Regions from separate parts of the Neisseria lisongii genome, predicted to be linked through region 3. Evidence: predicted binding sites of a transcription regulator. Region 3 holds the regulator's gene; each other region holds the start of a gene.
What was found. The regulator FNR, encoded in region 3, switches genes on or off when oxygen is low (the NO sensors DNR and NnrR bind a similar motif). The targets are predictions, from matches to a motif close to TTGATNNNNATCAA.
Positions count from the first base shown of each region.

Region 1: PJU73_RS06730 (cytochrome-c peroxidase) is a predicted target of FNR. The motif match lies at 5,351-5,364, and genes of this name have one in related genera.
Region 2: ccoN (cytochrome-c oxidase, cbb3-type subunit I) is a predicted target of FNR. The motif match lies at 4,911-4,924, and genes of this name have one in related genera.

Region 1 covers NZ_CP116766.1:1,466,779-1,474,973, forward strand. Annotated here, with positions in the region: gene PJU73_RS06700 (aromatic amino acid transporter) at 1-228, shown strand, start outside; gene PJU73_RS06705 (DUF7832 domain-containing protein) at 303-794, shown strand; gene PJU73_RS06710 (glycosyltransferase family 4 protein) at 791-1,852, shown strand; gene gmhB (D-glycero-beta-D-manno-heptose 1,7-bisphosphate 7-phosphatase) at 1,899-2,459, shown strand; gene PJU73_RS06720 (lysophospholipid acyltransferase family protein) at 2,585-3,319, shown strand; gene PJU73_RS06725 (M48 family metallopeptidase) at 3,322-4,011, shown strand; gene PJU73_RS06730 (cytochrome-c peroxidase) at 4,109-5,254, opposite strand; gene PJU73_RS06735 (NAD(P)H-dependent glycerol-3-phosphate dehydrogenase) at 5,521-6,510, shown strand; gene PJU73_RS06740 (hypothetical protein) at 6,693-7,031, shown strand; gene PJU73_RS06745 (cell division protein ZapA) at 7,028-7,330, shown strand; RNA gene ssrS (6S RNA) at 7,337-7,516, shown strand; gene rplM (50S ribosomal protein L13) at 7,798-8,195, shown strand, end outside.
Region 2 covers NZ_CP116766.1:1,408,648-1,416,842, forward strand. Annotated here, with positions in the region: gene queC (7-cyano-7-deazaguanine synthase QueC) at 1-422, opposite strand, end outside; gene ccoP (cytochrome-c oxidase, cbb3-type subunit III) at 1,083-2,459, opposite strand; gene PJU73_RS06435 (cbb3-type cytochrome oxidase subunit 3) at 2,490-2,648, opposite strand; gene ccoO (cytochrome-c oxidase, cbb3-type subunit II) at 2,653-3,264, opposite strand; gene ccoN (cytochrome-c oxidase, cbb3-type subunit I) at 3,288-4,721, opposite strand; gene PJU73_RS06450 (M61 family metallopeptidase) at 5,053-6,759, shown strand; gene PJU73_RS06455 (TIGR01244 family sulfur transferase) at 7,315-7,743, shown strand; gene PJU73_RS06460 (hypothetical protein) at 7,814-8,195, opposite strand, start outside.
Region 3 covers NZ_CP116766.1:206,310-214,504, reverse strand. Annotated here, with positions in the region: gene PJU73_RS01035 (glycosyltransferase family 2 protein) at 1-523, opposite strand, end outside; gene PJU73_RS01030 (phosphatidylglycerophosphatase A family protein) at 552-1,043, opposite strand; gene thiL (thiamine-phosphate kinase) at 1,030-1,998, opposite strand; gene PJU73_RS01020 (DUF561 domain-containing protein) at 2,127-2,888, opposite strand; gene PJU73_RS01015 (CysB family HTH-type transcriptional regulator) at 3,316-4,266, shown strand; gene fnr (fumarate/nitrate reduction transcriptional regulator Fnr) at 4,432-5,166, opposite strand; gene hemN (oxygen-independent coproporphyrinogen III oxidase) at 5,369-6,775, shown strand; gene PJU73_RS01000 (DUF1289 domain-containing protein) at 7,018-7,266, shown strand; gene recC (exodeoxyribonuclease V subunit gamma) at 7,610-8,195, opposite strand, start outside.

The DNA of each region.
Region 1 (8,195 bases), 800 kb from region 3:
ACTGGCTTCGTTACCGCCATCGGCTACGTCGGTTTGGCCGCCACCATCTGGACAGCACTGATTCCCGCAATGCTGCTCTACCGTGCCAGACAAAAATTCGGCGCAGGCCGCAGCTACCAAGTTCAAGGCGGCGTGGCACTGATGATTTGGGTGTTCCTGTTCGGCATCGTCAATATCGCCGCCCAAATCCTCAGCCAGCTCGAACTGGTTCCCGTATTCAAAGGCTGATTTTCAGACGGCCTGATGCGGAAAAGACGGCGGAAAATATTTCCGCCGTCCCAACAACACCTTTGGACACCGCCATGTACGACCATATCCGCTTCCACACCGACGAAGACTACCCCGCCGACCTACCGCCCGAACACGCCGCCACCCATATCGGCATGTATTGGCGCTGGGCAGCCAGTCAAGGCCTGCACAATCCCGTGTGGCAAAACACCCCCGAAACCGCCGCCGACTTCGCCGCCATGCAGTCCGGCACCATCAGCGGTGCCGCTTTCCTGCTCAAACACATGGACGGCGCACTCACGCCCGACGACTTCAACGAATCAGGCCGCCGCTTCACCGAATTTTATTACGACGACGAAGAAGACGGTTACGGCAGCTTTATGGAAGATTACATCCGCACCCTCGACACCCCGTCGCTCGGCGGGCTGTACCACGTTGCCGACAACGCCGAAAACTATGCTAAACTTGCCCCCGTTTTTCAGACGGCCTTTACCCGCTGGCAAAACAGCCTAAAACCAGATTCCCCCATCAAACAGCCCGCCCAAACCGGCAACGACACATTATGAAAACGCCTCTCGACATCTGCGTCAACCGCTTCCGCCCCGGCGGCGGCATGGAAAGCTACACCTTTGATTTAGTACGCGGATTTTCCGACATTGCCGACATCACCGTATTCGCCGCCTACATCGACAGCAGCGTGCCGGAATACGCCCAAACCGCCACGCAGCTGATCCGTCAAAAACACATTCCGAAAAAACTGCGGCCGTTTTGGTTCAGCAAGCAGCTTGAGAAAGCCAGAAAAGGCAGAAACATTCCGCTGATTGCCTGCAACCAAAGCGATCACGCCGATATTTTCATCTGCGGCGGCACACACTTAGGCTATCTTGCCGCCATGGGTCAATCCGCCAATTTAATCGACCGCCTCGCCATACACCGCAACCGCAGCAACTACGCCAGCGCCCGCCTGATTATGGCACATTCACACTTAATGAAACGGGAACTGATCGAACTTTACGGCATTTCGCCCGACAAAATCCGTGTCGTCCACCCGCCTGCAGACACCGCACGTTTCCGACCGGCAGCAGACGAAACCGAAATCCGCCACACACGGCAACGCTACGGTTTTCAAGACCACGAAACCGTATTTCTATTTCCCTCGACAGGCCACAAACGCAAAGGCTTGGATTTGCTCGCCGCCTTTTTCGAGCAAACCGATTTACCGGTCAAACTGGCAGTTGCCGGTTCGCCACTCCCCCGCCCGATGAAAAACGTCATCGGTTTGGGCTTCTGCAACAATATGCCCGAACTCTACCGAGCCGCCGACTTCACCATCATGGCCTCACTTTACGAGCCATTCGGTTTGGTCGGCGTAGAATCGGTTTTGTGCGGCACACGGGTCGTATTGGCCGACAATATGGCATGCAGCGAAGTATTAAACAGCCATGCCGGCTTTTTCTTTTCCCGCCAAAATCCCGCAACCTTGGCACAAGCCGTAGCACAGGCGGTTACGCTCAAACAGAGCGGCCGCCATAAAATAACCGACCCGATGTCGGCATTGGATTACCGGCCGGATTTGGCACACCATATCCGCCAAACGCAGGCGATGTTGGCAGAATGCCGCTGAAGCCGTCTGAAAACCCCGTTATCAAACCACAAACCACCCAAATACCATGAAACTCATCATTCTCGACCGAGACGGCGTGATTAATCAAGACCGAGACGATTTTGTCAAATCCGCTGACGAGTGGATTCCGCTCGAAGGCAGCATGGATGCCATCGCCTTTCTGACCGAAGCGGGCTACACCGTTGCCGTGGCGACCAACCAATCCGGCATCGGCCGCAAATACTTTACCATTCAGGATTTAACCGAAATGCACGCCAAAATGCACCGTTTGATCGTGCAGGCCGGCGGTGTGATTGACGGCATCTGGTTTTGCCCGCATTTAGCAGACGACCATTGCCGATGCCGCAAACCGGCACCGGGCATGATTCAGGACATTATCGAACGCTTCAAAGCCGACCCCGAACAAACCTGGCTGGTCGGCGACAGTCTGCGGGATTTGCAGGCGATTGACGCAGTTGGCGGCAAAGCGGCGCTGGTACTCACCGGAAAAGGCAAAAAAACCTTGTCGGAAAAAGAACACGAACTACCGGAAAATACGCAGATTTTTGACGATTTGCTGGCATTTGCCAATTATCTTACCCAAACCGACCACAGCGAAGCCGTCTGAAAACGAATGAAATGAGTTTCTGCGAAGCTAAAACGAGTAAAGCGAGTTTCTGCGAAGCTAAAACAGAATACCGTTTCCGCCCGCCAACCCCATTTTTCAGACGGCCTATCAAATATTAAAACATTATGTTACTGATTAGAAACCTAATTTACTGGCTGATTCTCACCATCAGCCTGATTACCCTGTTCCCCTTTATGCTGCTCGGCGCACTGTTGCCCGTTGGCGCACACCCCGTGGCGCTGCTGTGGGTACGCATTCTCAACGCCTCGCTCAAACACATTATCGGGCTGAAATACAGTGTTACCGGCGCTGAAAATATCCCCGCCGCCCCCGCCGTTATTTGCGCCAAACACCAAAGCGGCTGGGAAACGCTGGCGCTGCAGGAAATTTTTCCGCCGCAAGTCTATGTTGCCAAAAAAGAATTATTTAAAATCCCCTTTTTCGGCTGGGGGTTGAAACTGGTGAAAACCATCGGCATCGACCGCAACAACCGCCGCGAAGCCAACGAGCAGCTGCTCAAACAGGGCTTGGCACGCAAAAACGAAGGCTTTTGGATTACCATTTTCCCCGAAGGCACCCGCCATCCGCCCGGCACGCACGGCAAATACAAGCTCGGCGGCGCACGCATGGCAAAAATGTTTGAAATGGACATCGTACCTGTCGCCCTCAACAGCGGCGAATTTTGGCCGAAAAACTCATTTCTGAAATATCCCGGCACCATCAGCGTGGTTATCGGCAAACCGATTGCCCACCACAGCGGCAGCGAAGCCGAATTAATGGCGCAATGCGAACACTGGATTGAAGCACGCCAAGCCGAAATCACCGGACAAGGCCCGTTTGCCCCCAAACAGGCCGTCTGAAAATGCCCCTGTTCCAGCACACACTTGCCGACGGCCGCACCATCAGCATCCAATTCAAACGCAGCGCCAGAAAAAACCTGATACTGCGGCCGCTCGACCGCCACAGTATCAGCATCAATATACCGCCGTTTCTCAGCGATGCCGCATTCAAAAAATGGCTCGCCGACAACGAAGCCCTGCTGCTCAAAACGCTGGCGAAAACACCGCAAGAACGCAGCGACACCCGCCCCAGCCACATCTGGTTTCACGGCATAGCCCTGAATGTGGCGGAACACAGCGGCAACACCATTCTCCAAACGCCGTCTGAAATCCTGTTACCGCCGCAAGACTGGCCGCAACAAAAAGAACAACTGCGCCGCTTTCTTATCGACCAAGCCTCCGACTACCTGTTGCCCCGCCTCGCCCGCCACGCCGCAACACTGCAGCTCCACCCCGCCGCCACCGCCCTCAGCAACGCCAAAACCTTTTGGGGCGTATGCCGCCGCAACAGCGGAATCCGCCTCAACTGGCGGCTGATCGGCGCTCCCGAATTCGTTGCCGACTACGTGTGCATACACGAACTGTGCCACTTACCCCACCCCGACCACAGCCCCCGTTTCTGGGCATTGGTCAACCGCCACACCCCGCACACCGAAGCCGCCAAACGCTGGCTGAAACAGCACGGGAATGCATTATTTGCGTTGGACAAATAAAACCAAAGCCGTCTGAAAACCGATTATCGATTTTCAGACGGCCTGTTTTACCATATCTGCAACCGTTTCCACTTACGAAAACGGCTTCAGAACAAGATTATTTGTTGTCCGGTTTGGTGGTGGTCGGAGCGGTCAGCGGCAGTTCGGGCAGAATGCGGGCTGCTTCGGGAACTGAGCCGGACAGGGTGTTCAGGAAGGCAACGATGTTGTCCACGTCTTCCTGCGGCAATTCTTTGCCCAGTTGTGCTTGACCCATGATTTTCACGGCTTTATCCAATTCCCAAACGCTACCGTTGTGGAAATACGGATAGGTTTTGGCCACGTTGCGCAAGCCCGGTACACGGAAGAAGAATTCGTCCGCTGCGTTTTTGCTCACGTCGGCACGGCCTTTGTCGTGTTTCGGGTCTTCGATAAATTTCCAGTACGGGCCTTGTACCAAGCCGAATTTTTGGAAGGAATTGCCGCCGAGGCCGACACCGTTGTGGCAGGCAATACAGCCGTTATCCATAAAGGCCCGCACGCCTTTGCGTTCTTGCTCGTTCAGGGCATTGATGTCGCCTTTGAGGTAAGCGTCCCATTTGGTCGGGGTCAGCAATGTGCGTTCAAACGCAGCGATGGCGTTGGTGATGTTTTTGAACGATATGCCGCCTTCAGGGAAGGCTGTTTTAAACAGTTCTTGGTATTCCGGAATGGCGGAGATTTTTTCCACTACGGCTTCTTCGCTGGCATTGGCCATTTCAATCGGGTTCAGCAGCGGGCCGCCGGCCTGTTCTTCCACGTCTTTGGCACGGCCGTCCCAGAACTGCATTTCTAATGTGGCGGCATTCAGCGCAGTCGGTGAGTTGCGGCCGCCGAAACCGCCTTTGTGGCCAGGGCTGGTCGGCAGATTGTCCACGCCGGAAGTGGCTAAGTTGTGGCAGGAGTTGCAGCTTACGGTATTGCCTTTGGACAAGCGCGGTTCAAACCATAATTGGTGGCCGAGTTTGACTTGTTCGGCGGTAAATGGACGGATTTTCTGCATATCTTCATCGCTCGGCAGCGGTTTGAAGATGCCTTGCGCCCGTTTGAGCAGCTCTTGCTCTTCCTGTGGCGCATTTTGAACCGATGCCGGTGCAGCGGCTTCCACGGCGGAAGCGGCTTCGGCCGGTTTTTCTACCGGTTCGGCAGCTTTGTCGCCACAGGCTGCGAGCGCTGCGGCCACTGCGAATGATAAGCCGAGTTTGCTGAAAATCGGATATTTCATGGAGGTGTTCCTTATTTTGGTTTTTACGGCAGCTGCGTTGCGGCAGCCGGTGTTTTTAGTTTATGTAAAGTATAGAAAAGAAATTTCAGACGGCTTTTGTGATAAATCAAGTTTTCACCCGCCATAGGTTTTTGCTATTTTACTGATAGCCTGTTTTCCGACATGTTTTTTTAAATAAACCGAAATCAATAAATTACGGCTTATTACTTGCACCGCTGCAATGATTGTTTTAAAGTTAGGCACAATTATTTTCTGGAACGATAGACATGAACATTACCGTAATGGGCGCAGGTTCTTGGGGGACTGCGCTGGCGCTTCACTTTGCCCGCCACGGCCACCGTGTTGCCCTGTGGGCGCGCAATCCGCAACACATTAAAGCCTTGCAGGACGACCGTGAAAACAAACACGCCCTACCCGGTTTCGCCTTTCCCGACACGCTGACCGCCCACAGCGATTTGGGTGATGCGCTGCATGATTCGGAACTGGTATTGGTTGTTACCTCGGTTGCCGGCCTGCGCAACAGCGCCGAAATGCTCAAAGATCATCAAGCCGGCCATCTTCCGGTATTGGCGGCATGCAAAGGCTTCGAACAGGACACCGGTCTTTTAACGTTCCAAGTATTGAAAGAAGTGTTGCCGGACAACAAATGTATCGGCGTATTGTCCGGCCCGAGCTTTGCGCAGGAATTGGCCAAACAGTTGCCGTGCGCCGTGGTTTTGGCATCCGAAAACAAAGAATGGATCGAATCCCTCGTTCCCGCCTTAAACAGCCATGTGATGCGGCTCTACGGCAGCAACGACGTGATTGGCGTTGCCGTCGGCGGCGCAGTCAAAAACGTGATGGCGATTGCCACCGGCCTTTCAGACGGCCTCGAATACGGCCTGAATGCCCGTGCCGCACTGGTTACCCGAGGCTTGGCAGAAATTACCCGTTTGGCCGTTGCCATGGGTGCGCAACCGAAAACCATGATGGGCTTGGCCGGCATGGGCGACCTGATTCTGACCTGCACCGGCGCACTTTCCCGCAACCGCCGTGTCGGCTTGGGCTTGGCCGAAGGCAAAGAACTTCATCAGGTTTTAAAAGAAATCGGCCACGTTTCCGAAGGGGTCAGCACCATCGAAGAAGTGTTCAACACCGCCTGCAAATACCAAATCGACATGCCGATTACCCAAACTCTGCTGTATCTGATCCGTCAGGAAATGACCCCGTCGCAAGTCGTCAGCCGCCTGATGGACCGAGACACCCGCTTTGAATAACACAACCAAAACGGCGCAGCAGTAAGGCCGTCTGAAAATCAGCGAAGCGGGTTTTAGCGAAAATAAAACCCGTTTTTCAGGCGGCCTCAGCCGCAATTTGACAGCCTTGCAGCGAAACACTTATAGTGCAGCCCTCGCAAAGCAACCAAACAACCCGCCCTATTTTCCCAAAGATACCGGCCATGAACCCATCACTAGACAAATTAGAAATCAGCGTTTACCAGCTTGCCCAAAAATTTGAAACCCTGATCGGCGAAAACCGCCGCCTGCTGGAAGAAATCCAACGCCTGCACACCGAACAGGCGCAACAAAAACAGGAACACGAAACCGCCGTCAGCGAATTGAGCGAAGCGCTGCTGGTACAAGTCGGCAAACTCAAAGAAGACCTGCAGGGCAAGTTTGACCGCCTCACCGAAGAAAACGCCCGCTACCGCAGCGCCTTGGAACAAAGTGCCGAAAAAATCCGCCAACTGATGGCACGCCTTCCGGCAGAACAACCGACCGATAAGGAAAACGCATGAGTACCGAACAAGTCAGCCTGGAAATCATGAATACCGTCCTGACCATCAACACCCCGAGCGAAGAAAAAGCCACCCTGCTGCAAGCTGTTGATATGCTAAACAAAAAAAGTCAGGCAATTAAAGAGAGCGGCCGAATCGTCGGCAGCGACCGCATCATCATCATGGCCGCCCTCAACGTCGTCCACGACCTTTTGAAAATGAGCCTGAAAGATGATTTGGCAATCGGCGAATTTGAGCGTAAAATAACCGACATGACCGCAGCCTGCGACAAAGCGCTGGCACGGCTCAACCAAAACTGACCCTCTTCTTCCCTGCGGTGTACGCAAAGGCATATATTCCTTTGAACCAATAAGTTCGCTCCAGGTTGCCGGGAGCAGTAGTGGGCGCGAGCGTCCTTCAACGGATGCACCCGAAACTACCCGAGGCGACCGCCTTGTCCTCAAGGTTCAAGCGAATCCGGCCCAAACGTCATCAGCGGGGAACCCCGACAAACCTGTCGCATAACGCTGCGGCAGGTTTTCCCTTTCCCCAAGGCCGTCTGAAAAACGGCTTTTCGTATTTATGATAGTGAATTAACCAAATTTCTTAACACATATCCCACATTCACCCGCCCACGCCGCATCAAAAACCCCACACCCCAACCGCCAATCCGCAGGCACTTCGGCAAGCATACAACAAATCACGCAATAAACCCCGACCAAGATTGACAAAGGCAGAAGTTCTCTTTAAAATTGGTAACTTTCTATATCTATCTGGATTTCTACCTATGAAAACCTTTTCAGCGAAACCGCATGAGGTGAAGCGCGAATGGTTCGTCATCGACGCCCAAGATAAAGTTTTGGGTCGCGTTGCAGCCGAAGTTGCACACCGTCTGCGTGGCAAACACAAGCCTGAATACACTCCTCACGTTGACACCGGCGATTACATCATCGTTATCAATGCAGACAAACTGCGTGTAACCGGTGCCAAATTCGAAGGCAAAAAATACTACCGCCACTCCGGCTTCCCGGGCGGTATCTACGAGCGTACTTTCCGCGAAATGCAGGAAACTTTCCCCGGCCGTGCTTTGGAACAAGCCGTTAAAGGCATGTTGCCGAAAGGTCCTTTGGGCTACGCCATGATCAAAAAACTGAAAGTGTATGCAGGTGCCGAACACGGTCATGC
Region 2 (8,195 bases), 860 kb from region 3:
GATTTGACAAATACGTCCCGACAGTCGGGATAACCGGAAAAATCGGTTTCGCACACGCCGGTAATGATGTGGCGTATGCCTTGCCCTTTGGCGTAAATAGCGGCATACAGCAAAAACAGGGCGTTGCGTCCGTCCACAAAAGTATTGGGCAGACCGTTGTCTTCCGTGCGGATTTCTGCTCCGTCTTCCATCAGTGCATTATGGGTAATCTGCTGCATCAGGCTCAAATCCAATTCAGTCTGACGCACGCCCAAATCCTGTGCTATCCAACGGGCTTGCTGCAATTCGACCGCATGGCGTTGGCCGTAGTGAAAAGTAATGGCTTCGACATTGCCCGAGCCATACCGCTCAAGCGCCTGCAGCAGGCAGGTTGTGGAATCTTGGCCACCCGAAAAGATAACCAAGGCTTTTTCAGCATTCATAATCGTGTCCTAGTTTTGGTAATGCGGGAGGTTTGCGAACCGCAGTGGTAGATATTGCCGGTGTTGCCGACAATAAAAGAAGCGGCATTATATAGTTAAAACACCGAGTTTTCCATAAAAAACAGGCGTAGGTTATGGTGAGCGAGGTACGGCGTAACCCAACAAAATCTTATATCGTGAATCCACTTTAAAAGGATTACGGCGTTGGCTCGCCCGGCTCAAAGAGAACGGTTTTTGTAACCGGATTAAACAACAATCCGGACAGAACCTGTCCCGTACTATAGCGGATTAACTTAACTTTCGCTACGGCGTTGCTGCGCCTTGCCGTACTATAGTCAATTAACCTAAAAAATATGACACTGCAGCGAGCCACCCTTCCCCTAACCCCTTCCCGCCAGCGGGACGGGGGACAGTGTGCAGGTGGCATTAGCTTACTGGCTTGTACAGAAAATTCAGTGTTTTAACTATACCTGTACTGTCTGCGGCTCGCCGCCTTGTACTACTGTTAAAGTGAATTCACTATAGTTCAAGGTATTTCCAATATTTATTGTGGGGCTGTGGGTTGGCGGGTTATAAATAAAATCCCCTTAATCCGGCAAATCCGAATCAAGGGGATTTTCAGACGGCCTGTGCTACAGACCGCAGCAGTTGGCTAAAGCATTAACCTTCGATACGCACTTCTACACGGCGGCCTTCGGCATCGTTGCCTTGGGCTGCGGTAGTGTCTTCAGGTTTGCGCAATTCGATGCTTTCGGCTTTCACGCCTTGGGCTTCCAAGAAGGCTTTTACGGCCAGCGCACGTTCTTTAGACAGTTTGGCATTGGCTTCGGCATTGCCGGTGCTGTCGGTATAACCGCTTACCACCAGTTTTTTACCGTCTTTTGCTGCTTTTACCAAGTCAGCCAGCACATTTGCCGCATTTTCGGCTACATCGCTTTTGCCGGTGGCAAAGTAGAATGTGCCTACGGTTTTGTCGCTGTTCAGGCTGACACCAGCTGCGTCGGCAGCAGGTGCGGCGGCAGCAGGTGCGGCGGCTTTTTCAGCGGCAGGTGCAGAAGCTGCTTCTGCAGGTGCGGCAGCCGGTTTGGCTTCGGCTTTGGCAGGTGCTTTACCGTCTTTGTTAGACAAGCCCCAAACATAAGCGGTCATGATGTGGAGTTTGTCTTTATCCAAGAAGTTGCCCCATGCCGGCATTTGGCTGTGACGACCGTTGGTGATGGTTTCGATGATGGTTTTTTGCGAACCGCCCCACAACCAAACATCGTCGGTCAGATTCGGGCCTAAGCCTTGGATACCTTGACCTTTGTCGCCGTGGCAGGTAAAGCAGTTTGCAGGCGGACCTTTAAACAGTGCTTCACCGCGTGCTGCACGCTCGGCATCGTATTGGTCTTTAGGTTTGGACAGAGACATCACATAGTTGGCAACGTCTTTGACACGCTCTTCACCCAGTTGCGGACCCCATGCAGCCATCACGCCGACACGGCCTTTTTCGATGGTTTCGTGGATTTTCTCAGGTTCGCCGCCCCACAACCAGTCGTGGTCGGTCAGGTTAGGGAAACCTTTAGAACCTTTAGCATCCGAACCGTGACATTGGATACAGTAAGTATCAAACATGTTTTTACCGATTTGGCGTGCTTCAGGATTTTTTGCCACTTCTTCGATCGGCATTTTGGCAAATTTGGCATACAGAGGTTGATATTGCGCATTGGCTTTTTCAACTTCTTTGTCGTATTGGCCGTGGCTGCTCCAGTTGAGCAGGCCTTTGTAGTCGCCTACGCCCGGGTAGAGTACCAGATAAACGGCACCGAATACCCAAGTCAGGATATACAGCCAAAACCACCAGCGGGGCATCGGGTTGTTGTATTCTGCAATACCGTCCCATTCGTGTCCTGTGGTTTCAACTTCTTCACCTTTTTTCGGCTGCTTCACAACATTTTGCGAAAACAGCAGCCAAGCCAAACCGATAAAGCTGAGCAGGACGATGGCAGCAATGTATATAGTCCAGAAATTACTGGTAAATTGGGATGTTGTGTTCATTATTTTGCTCCGTTATCACGGATTAACCGGTTATCGCCCGTTTTTATCGGACGAATCTTCATCAAAAATACTGCTTGCCGCTTCGTCGTAATTTTGCTTATTGCGTCGGTGAAACACAATATAAATCACGAGCATGAAGCAGAGGAAAACCCAAAGCGTAAAAAGCGAGCGAATCCAGTTAACGTCCATGATGTTACCTTACGTTTTTCAATGCCAAACCCAAACCCTGCAGGTAGGCAATTACAGCGTCCAGCTCTGATTTGTTCGCCAGTGATTCAGGTGCTTTGGCGATTTCCTCGTCGCTGTAAGGCGTACCAACGGCACGCAATGCCTTCATGTGTGCAACGGTTGCTTCCGGATCGACTTTGTTGCGTGCCAGCCAAGGGAAAGCAGGCATGTTCGATTCAGGTACTACGTCGCGCGGGTTCAAGAGGTGGATACGGTGCCATTCGTCGGAGTAACGGCCGCCTACACGGGCCAAATCAGGACCGGTACGCTTAGAACCCCATTGGAACGGGTGATCGTAAACCGACTCACCGGCAACGCTGTAATGGCCGTAACGCTCGGTTTCTGCACGGAACGGACGAATCATTTGCGAGTGGCAGTTGTAACAGCCTTCACGGATAAAAATATCGCGGCCGGCAACTTGCAGGGCATTGTACGGTTTCACGCCCGGAGCGGGTTGTGTTACCACTTTACTGGAAAACAGCGGCACTACTTCGATCAAAAAGCCCACGCTGACCACGAGCAAAGTGAATACAATCAGAAAACCGATTTTTTCTTCAGCTAATTGTTGTAATTTCATTTTGGTAGCCTATCTTTCTTTAATTAGTGGTGCTGGGTTTGCGAAACTGCAGGAATTTCTGCATTGACTGCTTTACCACTCATAGCCGTACGGTAAACGTTGTAGGCCATAATCAGCATACCGCTCAGATACAGCAGACCACCGGTCAGACGAATCAGGTAGTAAGGCATAGTACGTTTTACAGACTCTACGAAAGAGTAAGTCAGCGTACCGTCGTCGTTCAGAGAACCCCACATCAAGCCCTGCATCACACCGGCAATCCACATGGCGGCGATATACAGCACCACGCCGATGGTAGCGATCCAGAAGTGTGCTTCAATCAGTTTGGTGCTGTACATAGAAGTACGGCCGAACAGACGTGGCAGCATGTAGTAAACAGAACCGATGGTTACGAAACCTACCCAGCCCAATGCGCCTGCGTGAACGTGTGCAACAGTCCAGTCGGTGTAGTGGCTCAAGGCGTTTACGGTTTTAATCGACATCATCGGACCTTCAAAGGTGGACATACCGTAGAAAGACAGAGATACGATCAGGAATTTCAGAATCGGGTCGGTACGCAGTTTGTCCCATGCGCCGGAAAGCGTCATGATACCGTTGATCATACCGCCCCAAGACGGTGCGAACAGAATCAGCGACAGAACCATACCCAAAGACTGAGTCCAGTCAGGCAGTGCGGTGTAGTGCAGATGGTGCGGACCCGCCCACATATAGGTGAAGATCAACGCCCAGAAATGCACCACAGACAAGCGGTAAGAGTAAACCGGACGGCCTGCTTGTTTCGGCACGAAGTAATACATCATGCCCAAGAAGCCTGCGGTCAGGAAGAAGCCCACGGCGTTGTGGCCGTACCACCATTGAACCATGGCATCAACTGCGCCTGAATAAACAGAGTAGGATTTCATCCAACCGGCAGGAATGCTGATATTGTTGATGATGTGCAGCAGGGCAACCGCCAGAATGAAGCCGCCGTAGAACCAGTTGGCTACGTAGATGTGCTTCACTTTGCGTTTCACGATGGTGCCGAAGAATACGATGGCGTAGGCAACCCAAACCAAGGTAATCAAGATGTCAATCGGCCACTCCAGCTCGGCATACTCTTTACCTTGGGTGTAGCCCAAAGGCAGAGAGATGGCGGCGGCAACAATCACCAGTTGCCAGCCCCAGAAGGTGAAGGCAGCCAGCGGGCCGCAGAACAGGCGGGTGTTACAGGTGCGCTGTACCACATAGTATGACGTACCGAGCAGACCGCAGCCGCCGAATGCGAAAATAATCGCATTGGTGTGCAACGGACGCAGGCGGCCGAAGTGAAACCAAGGGCCGATGTCGGTGAGGTTAAGGGAAGGTGCGAATAATTGGGCAGCGATAATCACGCCGACCAACATACCCACAATACCCCAAACTACTGTCATGATGGCAAATTGACGCACCACCTTGTAGTTATAAGTTTGTGTGTCCATGGGAATGGTCTCCATAAATTATGGGAATTGAAAATTTTTTATCCGGCCTAATCTGAAAGCTGAAAACAGACAATCAGGGTCAGTCTAAATTTTTCTAAATTTAACATATATGTAAAAATGAGCCAAGCAGTATTACATTTGTCGGGTAATGTAATGGTGTAATATTAAAGCCTTTCCCCTGTTTGAAATATGATATGAATCAAATTAACATAAACTATCACAGCGGCGTTTACATTGCCGCTTAGCCGTTTTATCTATATTGTTCATATAGATATAAATGCCGTCTGAAAATCCGCCTCCTAACCTGTTTTAACACCGGAAACTGAGCCAAATGCTGAATTACACCGTCCGCCCCAAATGCCTGCCGCATGAATGGGAAATTACGTTAAGTTTCATTAAAAATAACACCTTGCCGCTGGAAATCAGCCTGCCGAATTGGGTTCCCGGCAGCTATTTGGTGCGTGATTTTTCCCGCCACATCACCTCACTGAAAGCCTTTTGCAACAAGCAGCCGGCGGTTTTGCAGCAAAAAAGTAAAAATATTTGGACAGCCGACGCTTGCGAGGGAGAGTGGCAAATTTGCTACACTGTTTACGCATTCGATACATCGGTGCGCGGCGCATTTTTAAACACCGAACGCGGTTTTTTTGACGGGGCTTGTCTGTTTTTGCGTATTTCCGGCTATGAAACCCTGCCCCACCGCCTCACTTTCGAACACCTCCCCGAACGCTGGCAAACAGCCACTTCCATGCCGCAGATTGCGCCGCACACTTTTCAGACGGCCTCGTATGCCGAATTTATCGATCACCCGTTTGAATTCGGCCAAATCGAGTTTCTTGAATTTGAAGCCGCCGGTATCGCCCACCGTATTGCCCTCAGCGGCATTTATCCCGAATTCGACCGCAACCGCCTGATTAACGATGTGCAGAAAATCTGCGCTGCCGAGCTGGCCGCTTTCCCCGCCCCTGCCCCGTTTACCGAATATTTGTTCCTGCTCCATCTCGGCGACAATATCTACGGCGGCTTGGAACATTTAAGCAGCACCGCCCTGCAGTCCGACCGCCACAGCCTGCCCGCTGCAGGCATGGAAGAGGCCGACGATGCCTACACCCAGCTGCTCGGCCTGTTCAGCCACGAATATTTCCACGCATGGAACGTCAAATCCATCAAGCCCGCCGCTTTCGCCCCGTACGACCTCAACCAAGAATGCTATACCGAGCAATTATGGGCATTTGAAGGCATTACTTCTTATTACGACGATTTATTCCTAGCCCGCAGCGGCGTGATTGCCCCCGAAGCCTATCTCAAACTGCTCGGCCAACTTATCAGCCGCATCCGCCAAACCCCCGGCCGTCTGAAACAGAGTTTGGCCGAATCCAGCTTCACCGCATGGAACAAGTTTTACAAGCAGGACGAAAACAGCAGCAACGCCATCGTCAGCTACTACCAAAAAGGCGCACTCGCCGCCCTATGCCTCGACCTGACCATCCGCCGCCAAAGCAACGGCAAAACCTCGCTGGATAACGTGATGCGGCGACTTTACCAAGACTGGCTGGAACACGGCACAGGCATACCCGAAGGCGGCTGGGAAGCCCGTTGCCAAGAAATCACCGGCCTCAACCTCGAAGCCTATTTTCAGACGGCCTTATCCAGCACCGACGAATTACCTCTGGAAAACTGTCTGCAATCCGCCGGCATTACGCTCGAATGGCAACAGCCAAACGCCGCCGCCCCAATCGGCGCACGTTTTACCCAACACGCCGACCATGCCGTCCTTACCCAAGTTCTCAACAGCAGCAGCGCCGAAAACGGCGGCCTGTGTCCGCACGACAAAATCATCGCCCTCAACGGCTACGCCTGCACCGACTTGGCGGCACAATGGCGCAAACTCGCCGTCGGCGACAGCGCCGCCGTCCACTTTTTCCGCAACGGCATCTTGCGGCAAACCGTCCTCACAGCCCAAGCCGCAGAAGCCGACACCGCCGCACTCCATATCGCCGACCAACGTTTGTTTGAAAACTGGCTGTTCAATCATTAAACCGTATTTTCAAACGGCCTCGACAGATAAAACAGGCCGTCTGAAAATATGATATATAGGAAATCAAAATAGGATTGGTGGGCAACAAGTTGCGCCACCCTACACTGTTCCCCGTCCCGCTGGCGGGAAGGAGAATCGTGTGTAGCGTGCTTGCCCAAGCATGCACGTGTTCTTTAATTCCACATGAATGCCGTCTGAAAACGAGCAAAGCAAGTTTCTGCGCAGCTAAAATCAGATTTTCAGACGACTTCGACATAAAACTCACAGAACAGGTGCGTGCTTTGGCAAGCACCCTACAAGTGCCGGATTAAATGGTATGGATTATTCAGTTAATTCACTATAGTAAATACACTGAATAAATCATACGGTTTTTAAACATGGCGTAGGTTGGGTCGAAACCCAATTCGATTGGGAATACCTTGAAATATAAGGTTGGGTTACGCTCGTGCCTCGCTAACCTCAACCTACCCTGCTTTTGTATAGAAAATTCAGTGTTTTAACTATATATAGTGAAATACTGCTCAACCCCCGTTACCCGCCCCGAAAGGAAACCCCATGTCTATCCAAAAACTCACCGATACCCTCTACATCGCCCCGCAACTCACCCAGTCAGACATCGAACAAGCCGCCGCTTTGGGCATTCAAACCGTTATCTGCAACCGCCCCGACGGAGAAGACCCGGCGCAGCCCGAGTTTGCACAAATCCGACAATCATTGGCGGCACACAATATCACCGCACTGCACCAACCCATTGCCTCCCCCAACCATATTCAGGCCGCCGACATCGACACCTTCGCCGCCGCCCTGCAAACCGTCCCAGCCCCCATCCTCGCCTATTGCCGCAGCGGCACCCGTTCCGCCTTATTATGGGGCTTGGCACAAATCCGCAACGGCGGCAACCCCGCAACCGTCCTCGCCGCCGCCCAAGCAGCAAGAATCGATTTAAGCCGCTTTGTGCCGATGTTGGAAGATGCAGCAAAATAGCCAAATACGGCAAAGCCGTCTGAAAATCGGATTTTCAGACGGCTTGTGTGTTTTCAAAACCCTAAAACAATCAGCGGCAAGCGGCCAAGGTTTGCTTCAATCGACCGACGTTGCTGACTTTGCACGCTGCGGCGGAGCAGTTTACGGTATAGACGATGTTTTGGCGTTCGCCGTATTGCACGAAGCTGGCACGCACTTTGTTGCCGCCTAAAGCGCTGACGCTGACTTTGGCTGCAGTTTCCGGGTCTTGGTTGTTCCACATCGGGTCGGCATCGACGCAGAGTTCGCCGCTTTTCTCGCTGCGGACGATTAATTTTTTCAGCGCACCGTCGGCGTGTTTTTTCACCACGCTGGTGCCGTCGTTGTGGCGGGCTTCCTGATACATTTTCTGCACCAATGCTACGCCGTCGGCCCATGCGGCGGGGGTAAGTGCCAACACGGCACAGGCGGTC
Region 3 (8,195 bases):
CGCCGCCGAAGCGGCGGAACAGTTCGTCTTGCGGGAAGCCGCCGCAGGCGAGAAACAGGCTGCGGCGGCAGACCATATTGCCGCCGACGGTCATTTCCAAACGCCGCCATGCTTCGGCAAAACCGCTGTGTGCCAAATAATGTTCGGGGAAACCGACCGGTTGCAATTTTAACCGCACAGCACCCAAGTAGCCGAATTGCGCCAATGAATGATAGGCGGCACTCAATACGCTGGGTTCGTACACATCGTCTGCGTCCAAAAATGCCATAAAATCGGCCTGACTTTGCAATGCGCCCCAATTTCGGGCTTTGGCTGCGCCGCCGTTTTGCGCCAGATATTCGCAGCGAACTTGCGGATAGTGTGCCGCCAGTTGCGCCATAACACTGCGGGTAGCGTCTTGCGAAGCGTCGTCCACCAGCCAGATGGTTGCGACTGTCGATTGCGCCGCCGCCGAAGCCACCGCCTGAGGCAGCGTGGCTTCGGCGTTGTAACAAGGGATCACGACATCTAATTTCGGAGGCATCAGGTCTTCCGTTTCAATATCGAAGTATTCAACCGAACAGCCATGCGGCGCTATGCAGCACCAGCATGGTCATCAGGGCAGCGATAATGTCGTCCAGCATAATGCCGAAACCGCCGTGTACCCGCCGGTCAAACCATTTAATCGGCCACGGTTTGGCGGCATCGAAAATCCGAAACAAGACAAACGCCGCCAGCCACCACGACCATTTAAACGGCACGCAGGCGAGTATCAGCCACATGGCGACCATTTCGTCCCACACGATGCCGCCGTAGTCCTGAATACCCAGTTCCCGCTCGGCACGGTTGCAAATGCCGATACCGAGAATAAACAGCAGCATGCTCACTATTGCCAGCAATCCGCCGGAAATGCCGCATAAATGGGCAACAAAGGCAATCGGCAACGCCGCCAGCGTGCCGAATGTACCGGGGGCTTTCGGTGCCAAGCCGCTCCCGAAGCCGAATGCCAGCAGACACTGCGGCCGCTGGCGCAACCATGAGAAAGTCGGTTTAAATGGAGTCAAAATGATCAAATCCTGTATTCGTTAATTGAATTTCGCTATCGTCATCGGCCGAACGGGTGATTTTCAGACGGCCTGTTTCGGTAATAATGCCGATTCTGCTGACCGGCGTATTGCTGCGTTGTGCCGCTTCCAAAATGGCACGGCGTTGCTCGGCGGGTGCGGTAAACACCAGCTCGTAATCATCGCCGCCCGCCAACACACAAGCTTGCCATTGGGCTTCGGGCAACAGCGTTTTTAATTCAGGCAAGGTCGGCAAAGCGTCCAGCCACACTGTTGCGCCCACACCCGAAGCCTGCAGAATATGCCCGAGGTCTTGGGCAAGGCCGTCTGAAATATCTAAAGCGGCACGGGCAAACGGCAACACGGCTTGCCCTAACGCCACACGGGGAAACGGCCGCAGTAGCGCCTGTTCGCAAACGGCAAACACCGCCGGCGGCAATTCGCACTTTTTCAGACGGCATTGCAACGCCGCCGCCGCCAAGCCGATTCTACCGCTGACCCAAATATCGTCCCCCGCCTGCGCCGCATGTCGCTGCAAGCCTTGCCCCTGCGGTAACTCTCCGGCAATCGTAACATTAAACACCAAATCGCCCCGTGTGGTATCGCCGCCAATCAGTGTAACCCCGAAACGCTGCGCCAAGGCAAACAGACTGTCGCAAAAACGCTGCAGCCAATCGGCTTCCAATTCTGGCAAACCGGCGCTGAGCAGCGCCCAGCGAGGCACTGCACCCATCGCCGCCATATCGGAAATATTGACCGCCAACACTTTCCACGCTAAATCTTCAGGCGAAACATCGGCAAAAAAATGGACGTTTTTCAGCAGCATATCGCTGCTGAAACACAAATCGAAGCCGCTGCGGGGTCGGACAATCGCCGCATCATCGCCGATACCCAACACCACATCAGCATCGTTTTGCTGTTTTAAATAACGCCGGATAAAATCAAATTCCGTCATCGTTTATCCTTTCCGAAAGCCGGTTATCATACCAGCCGATAAAGCAGGCGTGAAGTTTTGCCCTGTTGCGAATACATCTCCACCCAACAAAAAATCCCCGCAAAAGCGGGGATTTTTCACAAACCTGATTAAGGTTTAGCGTAACCGTGTACGCCGTTGTATGGAGAAGGAATCCAACCTTCATCAACAGCAGGACGCTCGCCTTGGCCTTCAACAGATTGACCCGGAGCAACTTGGCGGGTTACCACGCTGCGGATTTTCACATCTACACGACGGTCAGGCTCGATACATGCGATCAGAGCAGCACGTTTCTTAGCTTTAGAAACTTTTTTACCCAGTTGGGCAACTTCGGCTTCACAAGCAGCAGTCATGCGTGCTTGAGATTCACCCAAACCTACAGCAGAGATTTTGCTTGAAGGTACGCCTTGAGCCACCAAGTAGTTGGCTACAACATTGGCACGACGCTCAGACAGGGCTTGGTTGTACTCGTCAGAACCCATAAAGTCGGTGTGGCCTTCAACACGTACAGTTTGTACTTTAACATCGCTCAAACGTTGAGCCAAAGTATTCAGGTTCTCTTGAGCTTCTACACGCAGAGCGTCTTTGTCGAAGCCGAACAGAGTTTTAGAAGACAGAGATACGGTTTCTTCAACGTACTCAGGAGCTTGCTCAACAGCAGCAACGGCTTCACGGTCGCCACATTCGATACGGCCTTGAGAGGCTTTGTCGAAGTATGTGTTTTTCCAGCACTCGCCGTAGTTGTTGCGAACAACTTCTTGAGATTTGCTGCTTACGGTGTAACCGTGTTTGGTATGTGCTTCACTTGCCATTGCAGTACCAGATGCAACCAAGGCAACAAACAATGCGCTTAATTTCAGCTGTTTGGTCATTTTATTCCCTCATCAAAATTTATTATGCAACGGATACTGAAGGCAACCGCCGCAAATTACCAATATACAGGCCGCATATAAAATGTCGGCAAATCGGATATGTCGGATTACACTATAAAGAAGCAAGGGGCAAACGTCAAGACTGAATGCCTCTGAACCACTCTCCGACCGTCTGCTTCCTCAGCGTTAATCATGCCGAAAAATCAACGCCGTGTCATTTATTTAAGCGGAAATTGCCGCTCTGCTGCCATTCTCGTTGTACAAAAACAACATTAGCTTTTTCAGACGGCCTACCGCCTATCAAACCGTACGGATAATTTTTTTAAAAACAAAAATTTAATCCATTAATTATCGCAACCGGCGCAGAAGCGGGGAAAATATGCTAAATTAGACACCGTTTTGTCGCATAAAACCCACACCGATTATTATGAAATTACAACAGCTCCGCTACGCCCTCGAAGTTTACCGCCACAACCTTAATGTATCGGAGGCGGCGGAGGCGCTGTTTACTTCGCAACCGGGCATTTCCAAGCAAATCCGGCTTTTGGAAGAAGAATTGGGCATTCAGATTTTTATCCGCAGCGGCAAGCGGGTGGTATCGGTTTCGCAACCGGGCAAGGCGGTGTTGGAAATTTCTGAACGGATTTTGCGTGATGTGCAAAACATTAAAAACATCGGTAGCGAATTTACCGACCACGACAGCGGCTCGCTGGCGGTTGCCGCCACGCATACGCAGGCACGTTATATCTTACCGGCGGTGGTGGCGGCGTTTGTCAAACGTTATCCCAAGGTAAATCTGACCGTCAAACAGGGTAGCCCGTCGGCGGTGGCGCAGATGGTCGGTAATAATGAGGCGGATTTGGCCATCATCACCGAAAGCGTGGAAATCCACCCCGAACTGCGCAAACTGCCTTGCGGCGAGTGGGGACACGCCGTTATCGTGCCGCACGACCACCCACTGCTTGAGTGCCGAAATCCTTTGAAAATCGAAGATTTGGCAACATTTCCGCTGATTATGCACGAATTCGGCTTTCATCCGCAGAGCAATATCTCCCGTGCATTTCAAAAAGCACGCCTGCCTTTGCCGGAAAAAATGTTGTCGGCGGACGATACTGATGTGTTGAAAACCTATGTCAAACTGGGTTTGGGGGTCGGCATTATCGAGAAAATCGCTTACGACCCAACTATCGATGCCGATTTGCAGCTGGTCGATGCCGGCCATTTGTTTGATGCTTCGCCGATTTGGGTGGCGGTGCGTGCAGATACCTATCTGCGCGGCTATGCTTATGATTTCATCAATATGTTTGCGCCGAAACTGACCCGTGAAACGATTGACCGTATGCTGTATGCGCCGATTGAAGAGGATTTCTCGATTTAATATCCGGTTTGATGTTAAGAGGCCGTCTGAAAACCGTAGGTTTCGCTAAAACGGGTAATGCGAGTTTCTGCGAAGCTAAATCAGGTTTTCAGACGGCCTTGGTGATTTATCCGACACTAAAAAACAGCAGCATTCCGCTGCTGTTTTTGTATTCCAAATCTTGTCTTAAATCGCCTGCGTACATCCGGACACGATTTTTTTCAGCGCCTGCGGGTCGAGGATTTTAATGTGTTTGTGTTCCACCGAAATCAAGCCTTCGTTATGGAACTTGGACAATGTGCGGCTGACGGTTTCCAGTTTCAGGCCCAGATAACTGCCGATTTCTTCACGGGACATTCTCAAGACAAATTCATTAGCGGCAAAGCCACGGGAATACAAGCGGTTGGACAGGTTCAGCAGAAATGCGGTCAGCCGCTCTTCGGCACGCATATTGCCCAACAGCAGCATTACGCCCTGATCTCGGACGATTTCCCTGCTCATCAGACGGAAAAAATGGGTTTGCAGGCTGGGGATATTTTGACCCAACTCTTCCATATGGGCAAACGGCAGCTCGCACACTTCACTGTCTTCCAGCGCCACCGCATCGCAGCTGTGGACATGCGAACAAATGCCGTCCATACCGATCAGTTCGCCCGACATAAAAAAGCCGGTTACCTGATCCCGACCGTCCTGACTGGCAACGGTGGTTTTGAAAAAGCCCGCACGAATGGCAAACAGCGAGGTAAACGGCTCGCCGGCACGAAACAGGTATTCACCCTTTTTCAGACGTCGGCTTTGGCGGATAACGGCATCGAGTTGCGAAAACTCGCCGGGCAGCAGGCCGACAGGCAGGCAAAGCTCACGCAGCGAACACGTTGAGCAGAGTGCTTTCATCTGAGACGGAGGGTTGTGAGCGGTCATAACGCAGAATACCTTTTTTCTAAACTTCTTGCAGCGGCTGATTGAAGTAGCGGCCCGAAAGCGGGCATACCCCGTTTGAAGGGAACTTATCCATGATTGACATACATCAATGCAGGTTTACCATAATATGGTAGTGTGGCATTCTATCAAATTATCTGCTTTTTTACTAATCCCTTCATTAACACACACTGCTTTTTATAATATGAAAATCATTACCATCAAAAACAGCGAACAACCCGAGTTCGACCGCGACCTGATTGCCAGCCTGCCCCAAAGCGGCCCCCGCTATACTTCATACCCTACCGCCGACCGTTTCCACAGCGGCTTTGACGAAGAAAAATACCGCCACGCTCTGAGCTTGCGCAACTTAGGGGCTTTAAACAAGCCCCTTTCGCTTTATATCCACATTCCTTTTTGCAACACCATCTGCTACTACTGCGGCTGCAACAAAATCATCACCAAAGACAAATCCCGTGCCGATGCCTATATCGAGTATCTCGAAAAAGAAATGGCACTGCTTGCGCCGCACCTCAACGGCCGGCAAAAACTGGCGCAACTGCATTTCGGCGGCGGCACGCCCACTTTTTTGAGCGACGACCAGCTCGAACGGGTTTTCGCCATGATCCGCACCTACTTCGAGCTGATTCCCAACGGCGAATACTCCATCGAAATCGACCCCCGCAAAGTCAGCCGGGAAACCGTGCTGCATTTGGGCAAACTCGGCTTCAACCGCATGAGCGTGGGCATTCAGGATTTCGATCCCAAAGTTCAAGAAGCCGTGAACCGCATTCAGAGTTTTGAAGAAACCAAAGAAGTGATTGATGCCGCCCGCGAAGCCGGTTTCAAATCCGTGAGTGTCGATTTGATTTATGGCCTGCCGCACCAGTCGGTCGAAAGCATCAAAACCACCATCGACACCGTATTGAGCCTCGACCCCGACCGGCTCGCCCTCTACCACTACGCCCACCTGCCGCACATTTTCAAACCGCAGCGCCGCATCGACACCGCCGCCGTTCCCGGTAGCGAAGAAAAACTCGATATGCTGCAATACTGCGTACAAACCCTGACCGAGCGCGGCTATGTCTTTATCGGCATGGACCATTTCGCCAAACCCGACGACGAGCTTTCCATCGCCCTCAGAGAAGGCTGGCTGCAACGCAACTTCCAAGGTTATTCGACTTATGCCGACTGCGATTTGGTGGCCATCGGCGTATCCAGTATCGGCAAAATCGGTAGTACCTACGCCCAAAACGAGCGGGACATCGATGCCTACTACGCCGCCATCGACGCAGGCCGCCTACCCGTTATGCGGGGCTACCAGCTCAACCAAGACGACATCTTGCGCCGCAACATCATTCAAGACCTGATGTGCCGCTTCGTACTGGATTTTTCCCTGTACGAAGATATGTTCGGCATCCCGTTTCCCGTTTATTTCAAAGACGAACTCGCCGATTTGCAGCAGATGGCGGAATTGGGACTGGTGCAGCTCAAAGCCAACGGCCTGCAGGTTACGCCCAAAGGCCGCTTCCTAATCCGCAATATTGCAATGGTGTTCGACTACCACCTGCGGCATAAAGAAACCACCGCCAAATATTCGCAAACGGTTTAGATAAAACCGAAACGATGATGCCGTCTGAAAACCCGATTTTCAGACGGCATTGATACATCAGACAGATATTTTCGGTTTGTCTTTTTTACCGATTCTGCTATAGTGAATTTACTAAAAGTAGGACAAGGCGGCGAGCCGAAGACAGTATGAATAATACGGCTAGGCGAGACAACGCCGTCATACTTTTAAAGTAAATTCACTATATACAATCAAACCATTATTCCTGCGTATCCGACACCCTTATGCAGCAGCCCGATTTTTTTACCATTCCCAGCCCGTGTATCGGCGTATGCCAAGCCAATGCCAAAGGCTATTGCAAAGGCTGCCTGCGCAGCCGTGAAGAACGGCTGTATTGGCTGCAGATGTCGGACGACCAAAAACACCAAGTAATGCGGCTGTTGGCACAGCGGCGGGCAAAAATCCGCCAGCGTGCCGCCCAATCCGGCGAAACCGTGAATCCGGACGATATTCAGATGGATTTCGGGTTTTAAGACTGAATGGAACTATATTTTCCAAACAAAACCAGCGTAGGCTGCGGCGGGCGAAGTACGAGCGTAACCCAACAAAATATTATATCGTGAATTCACTTTAAAAGTATTACAGCGTTGGCTCGCCTTGTACTACTTTTAAAGTGAATCCACTATATTTCAAGGTTTTTTCAATAATGTTGGGGCGAGACCCAACCTACGCCCTATAGCTACCGATTTTTACGGAACATTCGGGATTTCAACCATAAATCAAGCCCGTTGCACGATCACGATTTTAGCTTCGCAGAAACTCGCTTTGCTCGTTTTAGCGAAACCTACGGTTTTCAGACGGCCTCTCTTCTTTTATTTATTCCGCTGCTTTTTCTTCCCCAAACGCTGCTGCCATTGCCGGTGCCAGCATATCTTCAATCAGATGTCGGAACAGCGGCGTTTCCACCGGTTCTTGTTCATCATTGCCGAACACCAGCGCTGCTTCGGTATAGCTTTTTTGGGCGGTTTGGTTTTTCTTGCCGTGATACAGCGTCCATGCTTCTTGACGGGCGGTATCCCAATCGGATTCGGATTTACAGTATTTTTCCGCCGTCTGCCAGCTTAGGCGGGCGAAAAACGGTAGCGGGCGTTGTTGCCCGATTTGGAAATACTGCACCCAGCTTTCCAGAAATGCCGATGCCTGCTGCTGCGGAATGTCGTTCAGGATTTGGGTTTCGCCGCCGATAACCCAATAGGTGCGGCAACTGTCGGTTTCAGACGGTCTTACGGCGCAAAACAGTAAATGTTCGAGCAAAGCGGCGACTTTGTCGGGATAGCTTAGATTGCGGTTTTTAAAGATGATTCTGCCCGCCTGATGCAGATGGCTGAGACTGCCGTGCAGCGTTGCGCCGCCGATGGTCAGTTCATAGGTTTGCGGCGGTAACAGGCGGCTGTCGAGCAGT